DNA from 3 places in the Bacillus hominis genome. Region 2 is predicted to be linked to each of the others. Evidence: riboswitches for the same ligand, from Rfam matches in the RefSeq annotation. Region 2 holds a riboswitch; each other region holds the start of a gene.
What was found. A riboswitch is a leader RNA that binds a small molecule or an ion and turns the genes downstream of it on or off. The one in region 2 is predicted to bind thiamine pyrophosphate.

Region 1: another riboswitch for thiamine pyrophosphate. It lies ahead of QUF93_RS04580 (MTH1187 family thiamine-binding protein); the one in region 2 lies ahead of tenA (thiaminase II).
Region 3: another riboswitch for thiamine pyrophosphate. It lies ahead of thiM (hydroxyethylthiazole kinase); the one in region 2 lies ahead of tenA (thiaminase II).

What each region holds. Positions count from the first base shown of each region.
Region 1 covers NZ_JAUCFS010000005.1:418,107-421,392, reverse strand. Annotated here, with positions in the region: gene QUF93_RS04590 (ABC transporter substrate-binding protein) at 1-893, opposite strand, end outside; gene QUF93_RS04585 (ABC transporter permease) at 890-1,663, opposite strand; gene QUF93_RS04580 (MTH1187 family thiamine-binding protein) at 1,635-1,955, opposite strand; TPP riboswitch at 2,056-2,157, opposite strand; partial or broken gene QUF93_RS04575 (phosphopantetheine-binding protein) at 2,266-2,484, opposite strand; gene QUF93_RS04570 (methyl-accepting chemotaxis protein) at 2,493-3,286, opposite strand, start outside.
Region 2 covers NZ_JAUCFS010000005.1:718,864-722,149, forward strand. Annotated here, with positions in the region: gene QUF93_RS06125 (SH3 domain-containing M23 family metallopeptidase) at 1-716, opposite strand, end outside; TPP riboswitch at 980-1,092, shown strand; TPP riboswitch at 1,153-1,256, shown strand; gene tenA (thiaminase II) at 1,346-2,041, shown strand; gene QUF93_RS06135 (ABC transporter ATP-binding protein) at 2,010-2,759, shown strand; gene QUF93_RS06140 (ABC transporter permease) at 2,759-3,286, shown strand, end outside.
Region 3 covers NZ_JAUCFS010000005.1:412,098-415,383, forward strand. Annotated here, with positions in the region: gene QUF93_RS04545 (iron ABC transporter ATP-binding protein) at 1-135, shown strand, start outside; gene QUF93_RS04550 (siderophore ABC transporter substrate-binding protein) at 210-1,157, shown strand; TPP riboswitch at 1,404-1,513, shown strand; gene thiM (hydroxyethylthiazole kinase) at 1,584-2,393, shown strand; gene thiE (thiamine phosphate synthase) at 2,407-3,066, shown strand; gene QUF93_RS04565 (anaerobic C4-dicarboxylate transporter family protein) at 3,242-3,286, opposite strand, start outside.

The DNA of each region.
Region 1 (3,286 bases), 300 kb from region 2:
TCTTCCTTCTGTACTCCCCATGCTTTTGCATCATCTTGATACTTCGTACTTAACCACTTTTGACTTTCTTGTACTAAATCTTTATTTATATCTGGAACGGCTTTAATTAAAATATCAGCAGCTTCTTTCGGTTCTTTAATTGCAAAATTATAACCTTCTGTCGTTGCAGTCATAAACTTTTTCACAAAGTCTTTATCTTGCTTCGTATGTTTTTCACTCGTAATAATAACTGGACTATAGAAATCAAGTGCCGGATCTAAGTCTTTCACCATAATTGTATTTAACTCTTTTCCTTGACGCTTCGCTTCAATTCCATCCCATCCATAATAAATCCATTCAAAGTCTGCATCACGACCGATTGATTTAAAGAAATCTGTTTGTCCAAGAATAATTTTTTCAACTTTATTAAAATCCGCTTGATGTTTATCCATAATCGTCTTTAACGTCGCTTCTTCTGCTGGTCCTCCCCAGCCTCCGTAACGTTTACCTTCAAAATCTTTGGGTGACGTCATATTATCTTTTTTAAGCGATGCAAAAGCTGAAGTGTTATGCTGAATAATCGCTCCTACAGACACAACAGGAATACCTTCCACACGAGCTAACGTTACATTTTCTTGTGCGCTTATTGCGAAATCCGCTTTTCCTGAAGCTATCATTTGCTCCGCTGTTACATTGTCACCTGGTTGGATAATTTCTACATCTAATCCTTGCTTTTTATAATAATCTTTCGTTTGCGCTACATATAAGCCAGTATGATTCGTATTTGGAAACCAATCTAATACTACTTTTACTTTTTCATCTTTACTTGCACTTTCTTCTTTCTTCGCCGGATTACATCCAGCCACACCTACTGCTAATAAAGCAGCTAACATAACTTTTAAACCCTTTTTCATTTTCTGCCGTCCTTTCTATATATCCATGGTGCTGTTATTCTTGCCATAAACTCCACGATAAAATACAGGCATAATGTCACCATGACGATAATCGCTGCAACACCAAATACTCGGGCAGTTAAAAAGGATTTTGTTGCTCTCGTAAGCATAACCCCTAACCCTTCACTTGCACCGAGCCATTCTCCGATAATTGCCCCCATTACGCTATATGTAACTGCAATTTTTAAACCTGAGAAAAAGTATGGAAGTACTGCTGGAAATTTTACTTTCTGATAAATTTGCCACTTCGTTGCCTTCATCGTTTGTAACAACTTCAGCATATTTTTATCTACTGTTTGAAAACCTTCTAAAATGCTAAGCGCAATTGGGAAGAAACAAACGAGTATGACTACCATTACTTTCGGCAACATCCCATATCCAAACCAAATAATAAATAACGGTGCAAGTACAACGATTGGAATTGTTTGCGAAATAACGAGCAACGGGTTTATTAAAATACGAAATAAAGGGATAACGTCCATAAGAATTGCAATACTCGTTCCAAGTAAAATCGCAAAAAACAAGCCAATTATTACTTCCTGTAACGTTTGTGCCAGATTCGGTAGTAATAGGTCTTTCATTCCAATTAATTCTTGAACAATCGCGGAAGGCTTTGGTAAAATCCACGGTTCGATTTTAAATAATGAAACAGATCCTTCCCATATCACAATGAGAAGGATAAGCCAAATTGTTGTAATTATTTTAGATTGCTTCTGGTTTTGCATATTCATCACGGTACTTCCAAACTTTTTCATCTATCGTTACACCAGTGCTTGGACGATAATGGATTTTAATCGACGTAATCACTTCTTCTGCTCCAGCATCGACGCATGCTTGCTGTGCACGTTTAACGACATCAAGAAGTACATCTAATTCTCCTTCCAACGTTGTTTCCATTGCTCCTACTTCATAACGAACTCCCGACTGTTGTACAACTTCAATTGCTTTATCAACAACGGAATACACATCTTTGTTCTTCGCTTGTGGTACTACTGAAAATGACATCGTAACTTGTTGTGACATAATAAAATCCCCCTTAAAAATAAGTTTTCAAAAAAAGAAAAGGCTTTCCTACCATGTAGGAAAGCCTTGTATACAAGTTATTCTATAATAACTTATGCTACATCACTTTAAAGTAACTCCCTACGCTGGCATTATCCAGATCAGGTTGAGGGTCGATGTATACTTACATCCTCTCAGCCAATTGGCTCCCCGGTTCTTAATTCGTTTTCATTGTAGCATGATTTATTTTATTGAACAAACAAAAGCGTACATATCATTTCATTATTTCCGGAAAACATCCAACTTCTTCCTTCTATACTTTTATTTCCTACTCAATTCGAACTAATCCGTATATCGTTCTCTCGTTAAAGCAATCTTGAATTATTAAATGTGAAAAACCTTCTTTTAATAATGCTAAAACTCCCAATACTTTTAATGAATGTCCACCAATTGTAAAGAAATCATCATGTACACCAATCTTTGAGATTCCTAATACATCAATCCAAGCTTTTGCTATTCTTTCTTCAGCTTCATTAGAAGGTGTCTTATATTATGTTATTAACTTTTAAATTCTCCTATTAACTCTTGTAGCTCCTGTGAAAGCCAACTTAAAGAAGTAGCTAATTCTGCTATATCTTGTACAGACATTTCTTGCTCCTTCATACTCGCTTCAACATTATTGCTACTATTTGCATACGTATTTGCAATATGAGATAGTTCATTTACAACTTGAACTATCTTTTGGCTATTTTGCCAAATATCATTTGAATTGCTAGAAACGACTCTAACTTGCTTTGTAACAGATTGTGCTGATTTTGAAATTTTCTCAAAGAAAGCACCGCTACTTTGAACAAGGGTAATTCCAGATTCCACTTCTTTTGAACCTTTCTGCATTGAAACTACAGCCTCTTCTGCTTCAGCCTGTGTCTCTCCTATTAATTTAGCTATATCTTTTGCCGATGCTTCCGTTTTCTCCGCTAATTCACGCACTTCATCTGCGACAACAGCAAATCCTCTTCCAGCTGCTCCAGCACGTGAAGCCTCAATAGAAGCATTTAAAGCTAGTAAGTTCGTTTGATTTGAAATACCTGTAATTACAGTTACAATGTCACTTATTTCTTTTGATCTTGTTTCCAACGAATAAATGATAGAAGATAGATCTTGTACTGCTTTTTGAATTAAACTCATTTGATTAATAATTTGTTCAATAACTCCATTACCCTCCACCGAATGTTGCTCCATACATTCTGAGGTAGTGGAAACTTGTTTCGCAGCCCCTGTTATTTCTTCCATCTTATTTTCCATTTCATGTACAATCCATAAACATTGTTGTACAGAAGTTTCTTGCGACT
Region 2 (3,286 bases):
TGCACTACATAGTGTTTTGCTACATATCCGTATCCTGTGCCAAAACGAATTTTATACCAAGTACCTACCGTTTCTACTACTTGTACTTGTGTACCACTTTGTAATGAGCCAAGTAGAGTGCTACTTGTACTAGCGTTGCTACGTACATTTAATTTTGGTGTTGCAACAGTATAAGAAGGAGAACCTTGTACAGTTACACCTTTTACTAGAGGTGTGGATCCATTAGATACAAATGTTTTTTGTACGTATCCAATTTGACCGTTATGTAATATTTTGTACCAATCCCCTTGTTCACCTTGAATGGTAATGAATTGACCATTTGGTAATATATCTAGAATAGAAGACTCTGTATTAGGTTCAGAACGAACGTTTAATGCGTTGGCATTTACGATATATTGATTCTTTGGTTGAACATTTTTTTTGAAGAGAATTGCATCTTTTTTCATATAGCCTGTTTTGTTGTTAACAGATACTTTATACCAATCTGGATTTGTCTCAAGAATAGTAACCGGGCTATTAAATCGAATGTTATCAATTATTGCACTGTCTGCATGGTTATTTTGATGTAGTGCAACGTTGTCAATTTTTACATATCCAGTTTTTACTGTAGATGGTTGCTTAGCAGCCGCTGTTTGTATATCGGATTCTCCCATAGAAGGAAGTAAAGAAGCAATTGCGATAGTAGTTGCTGTTAAAGCTGTAGCTTTCATATTCATGTAATAAAGACCTCCTCTAGTTGTATAGTTGTAATTTTATTATAGTATAAAGATATAATATATTGGTCGTATTCACATAAATGTAATATGAAATCAATAAAAATAAATAATGTTAGAAGAGAGGTTCATATATAAATATTGTATATATCATTTGTGGGGTCGCATTTATATGTGTTTAACACGCTCGTATTTAATTCACAATTAAGAAAATTAAAACAGTTGATGATGTCTTATGGCGGTGTTATACTGACAGTGATAATTTTATAGTTTGCTAGGAGGGCTGGTGTTGCCAGCTGAGAGTAAGACCTTAAGTCTTTGATCCTTTTTATTACCTGATCTAGATTATGCTAGCGTAGGGAAGCAATACGGACACTAACAATGAGTCCCCGTTTCTTTGCGTATAGAAACGGGGCTTTTTTATTTAAAAATTTCATATTGAAACCACTAGGGGTGCTTGATGTGCTGAGAGAGGAATAATCCTTAACCCTTACAACACCTGATCTAGATAATACTAGCGAAGGGAAGTGGAACAACGAATAAATTATAATTTTATTTGCTGTAACCACTTCTTATACACAGAAGTGGTTTTTTTATTGAGATAAATAGATATATAGGAAGGGGAATTATAAATGAAATTTTGTGAAAGATTATTTGATACGGTGCAGCCTGTTTGGGAGAAAAGTCATAATCATCCGTTTGTAGTAGGTATGGGGGATGGTACGTTGGAAAAAGACAAATTCCAGTACTATATTATTCAAGATTATTTATATTTGCTAGATTATGCAAAGCTATATGCAATTGGGGTTGTAAAGGCAACGAATCCACAAGTTATGGCAAAATTTGCAGAGCAAATTGATGGCATTTTAAATGGTGAAATGACGATTCATAAACAATATGCAAAAAGACTTGGTATTTCTGCACGAGAGATGGAATCTGCAAAACCATCTGCTAAAAATTTAGCATATACAAATTACATGATGTCTGTATCTCAAAATGGCACACTTGCAGAATTAATATCAGCTTTACTTCCATGTATGTGGAGCTATTGGGAGATTGGAAAGCGTTTAAATGATATTCCTGGAGCAAGAGATCATGAGTTCTTTGGTGAATGGATTCAAGGATATAGTTCTGAAGAATACGGTAACCTTTGTATTTGGTTAATAGATTTATTAAATGAAATGGCAGTTGGAAAGTCAGAGAAAGAGCTAGACCGATTAGAGGAGATTTTCTTATATTCCAGCCGATTTGAATATTTATTCTGGGATATGGCTTATCGTAAGGAGATGTGGGGTTTTGAGGAGCAAGAACATACTACAGTTTCATAATGTTTCCTTTCATTATGATGAGAAACCAATCATCGATGAATTAAATGCTTCTATACAAGATAAAGAGTTTGTAAGTATTATCGGACCGAGTGGATGCGGGAAAAGTACTTTATTTCGCCTTATTACAGGCTTAGAAGAGGCAAGTACTGGACAGATAGAGCTGACAGAAACAAAGAGTCATCCTGTAGGGTATATGCCCCAAAAAGATATGCTCTTGCCGTGGAGGACGATTATTGAGAATGCGGCCCTGCCGCTAGAGTGCCAAGGTGTACAGAAGAAAGAAGCGCAAGTAAAAGCGAAAGAACTGTTACATAAATTTGGTTTACAAGGGTACGAGAAAAAATATCCGAAAGATTTATCTGGTGGTATGAGACAACGCGTATCTTTTATCCGAACTTTATTAACAGGTGGGGAGATATTATTGTTAGATGAACCTTTTAGTGCATTGGACGCTTTAACGAAGGCATCTTTGCAAGAATGGTTGTTTGAACAATGGAAAGAGTGGGAAAAAACAATTTTATTTATCACTCATGATGTTGAAGAAGCATTGTTTCTTTCTAATCGAATTTTGGTTGTAGAAAATCAACCGATAGCAACTTTAACTGAGCGAATTGTGCCGCTTGATCGTAACCGAACAAGAAAAGATTTATATAAGCCTGAAGTGCTAGCGCTTAAAGAAGAGCTCCTTAGTATGTTACAAAGGCAGGTACTCGTATGATGAATCGCTTGAAGGAGTTATTACCTGCCCTCATATTAAGTGGAGTTTTACTTGCTCTATGGGAAGTAGGAGCAAGAATTGTAGATGAGATGTACATTTTACCGTCACCGTCTGCAATCGTAATGAAGATATGGAAACTAAAAGATATATTATTTACGGTTCATTTACCGGCAACATTATCCGTCGTTTTAATAGGTGTTGTTATTTCTGTCGTATTAGGTGTGGGGCTAGCAATGTTAATGAATGCGAATACGTGGATGGAAAGAGCATTTTATCCATTATTAGTAGCTTCTCAAACAATCCCGATTACAGCACTTGCGCCACTATTTGTTTTATGGTTTGGATATACCATTTGGAGCAAGGTTGTTGTCACTGTCTTAATTACGTTTTTCCCAATTGCGGTAAATACGTATGACGGACTGCGTAGTACGAAGAAAGAATGGGAGGAGCTTTTAGTTACGTATGGTGCAACAAAAAAAGATGTTTTTCTAAAGCTAAAGTTGCCATCTGCTCTTCCTTACTTTTTC
Region 3 (3,286 bases), 310 kb from region 2:
TTAAAGGACGGGAAGGTCATGAAAGAAGGTCCAACAAATGAAATTATTGATAAAGCTGTTTTAAAAGATATTTATGATATGGACATCCATATAGAAGAGATATCTGGAAATAACATTTGTATTTACTTTTCATAAGAGAAAGTTATTTTTGATAGTGTAAATGCACTATCGATTTAAATAATTTAAAAAAATTTATTGAGGTGATTGAAGTGAAAAAATTAGCGATGCTACTATTAACTTTCATGCTTGCTATCGTCGCTGTGGCATGTAGCAATAATGCTTCTACTGACAAAAAGACAGAAGCTAGTGAAAGTAAAACGAAAGAGATTACAATTAAACACAAATTAGGTGAAACGAAAGTTAAAACAAACCCTAAAAACGTTGTAGTATTTGACTTCGGTTCATTAGATACATTAGACAAATTAGGTGTAGAAGTAGCTGGTGTTCCACAAAAAAATGTTCCTGAATACCTTTCTAAATACAAAGATAAAAAGTATACAAACGTTGGGGGCTTGAAAGAGCCAGATTTTGAAAAAATTAATGAAATGAACCCAGAATTAATTATCATTTCTGGAAGACAATCAGATTCATATAAAGAATTTGAAAAGATTGCTCCAACTATTTATGTAGAACAAGATACAAAAGATTACATGAAATCATTTAAAGAAAACACAGAAATGTTAGCAAAAATCTTCGATAAAGAAGATGCAGCGAAAAAAGAAATTGCAGCAGTTGAAAAAGATGTTAAAGCATTAAATGAAAAAGCTACGAAAAGCGATAAAAAAGGTTTAATCCTTCTTGCGAATGATGGTCAAGTAAGTGCATACGGTCCGCAATCTCGTTTCGGTATTATTCACGATGTATTTGGTGTAAAACCTGTTGACACAGAACTTAAAGCAGATACACATGGTAATAAAGTTTCATTCGAATATATTCTTGAGAAAAACCCAGATTACATCTTTGTAGTAGATAGAGGCGCTGTTGTTGGCGGAAAATCTTCTGCAAAACAAGTTGTTGAAAACGAAATCGTTAGCAAAACAAATGCTGCGAAAAACGGTAATGTAGTTTACCTTGATGCAAACTACTGGTACCTATCTGGTGGCGGACTTGAGTCTGTATCAGAAATGGTTAAAGAAGTATCAAAAGGTCTAAAATAATTATAAAAAGAGTGATAGGATGAGTTTCCTATCACTCTTTTTATCTCGCTATTTGCGGGAAGTAAAACTCCCACCTCAAAATTCAGCTGGAGCAAAGAAGTTAGGTGGGAGTCTGGCTGCCCGTAACGCCCGATTGGTGAAGGCTAATAATGAACAAAACCCCCACTGATTAAAGTTTCACTTTATATGGAAAAGTAAAGAACTTGTTATTTTACTAGAATAAGAGTAGACTTTGAAGTAGATGAATAATAAACACATGGGAGTTTGTGGATGCAAACTGAGAGTATGACTAATCCGTCATTGACCATTTGAACCTGTTGGATAATGCCAGCGTAGGGAGAGTGTAAAAGCACATGTTCAGGCACTTTGCGTACGCAAAGTGCCTTTTTGTGTATCTCCCATCATTATAGTTAGGAGATGAATTGAATGAATGTACAAGAAATTAGTAAAGTCGTGGAATTGGTGAGAGAGTCTAATCCACTCGTGCATAATATTACAAATATTGTTGTAACGAATTTTACAGCAAACGGATTGTTAGCATTAGGAGCATCGCCTGTAATGGCGTATGCAAAAGAAGAAGTAGCAGAAATGGCTAGCATTGCAGGAGCTCTTGTTTTAAATATGGGTACACTTCGTCCTGAAGAGGTAGAAGCGATGTTACTTGCTGGTAAATCAGCAAATACGAATGATGTACCAGTATTGTTTGATCCAGTTGGGGCAGGAGCAACTTCTTATCGAACAGAAGTTGCGAGATATATTCCAGCTGAAATCGATTTAGCTGTTATCCGCGGAAATGCAGCTGAAATTGCTAATGTTATTAATGAGAAATGGGAAATTAAAGGTGTAGACGTTGGTACTGGAAATGGTAATGTTGTAAATATTGCAAAACAGGCAGCGGATGAATTAAATACAGTTGCGGTAATTACTGGAGAAGAAGATGTTGTTACAGATGGAGAGCGAACTATTCTTATTCGAAATGGCCATCCTATTTTAACGAAAGTTACTGGAACAGGTTGTTTACTAACTTCTGTAATAGGAGCATTTGTAGCGGTAGAAAAGGATTATGTAAAGGCAACAGTAGCCGCATTAACATTCTATGGAGTAGCAGCAGAAATAGCGGCTTCGAAAACAGTAGAGAATGGACCAGGAAGCTTCCAAATTGAATTTTTAAATCAGTTAGCGAATACAACTTCAGATGATATTGAGAAGTATGGAAAGATTGAAGTTATACAGTAAGGAGGGGAACTAGATGTCGCGTATTACAATGGATGAAATGTCTAGGTTATTACCAGTATATTTTATTATGGGAAGTAACAATTGTACGAAGGAGCCACTACAAGTATTGAGAGATGCACTAGAAGGTGGTATAACAATTTTTCAATTTCGTGAAAAGGGAGAAGGGGCTTTAACGGGAGAGAAACGTATTGATTTTGCGAAAGAACTACAATCGCTTTGCAAGGAGTATGGTGTATCATTCATCGTAAATGATGATGTAGAACTAGCTCTCGAGTTAGATGCAGATGGCGTGCATGTTGGACAAGATGATGAAGGAATTACATCTGTTCGTAAAAAAATGGGAGATAAAATTATTGGAGTATCTACACATACAATTGAAGAAGCACGCTGGGCGATTGAAAATGGAGCCGATTATTTAGGAGTTGGTCCAATCTTCCCGACGAGTACGAAAAAAGATACGAAAGCGGTTCAAGGAACGAAAGGTCTAAAGTATTTTAGGGAACAAGAGATTACAATACCGATCGTTGGGATTGGTGGTATTACAATTGAAAATACAGCGTCGGTTATAGAAGCGGGTGCGGATGGTGTTTCAGTTATTTCAGCGATTAGCTTAGCGGAATCTGCGTATGAAAGTACGAAGAAATTAGCTGAGGAAGTAAATAAGAGCTTGTAGAGGCGCAAAATGAGTTATTTCGTTTATCCCGCTATTTACGGGCAGCCCGATTGGTGAGGGCTAATAATCAGTGGGGGATGAACAAAACTCCCACTGATTAAAGTTTCACTTTATTTAAACAAACGTTTGATTAAAAAAGCACAAACCCTTTTAAATTGTAGGTTTGTGCTTTTATTTAAAACATAATTGAAATTAAGAGCATTCCAATTCCGATAGAAGT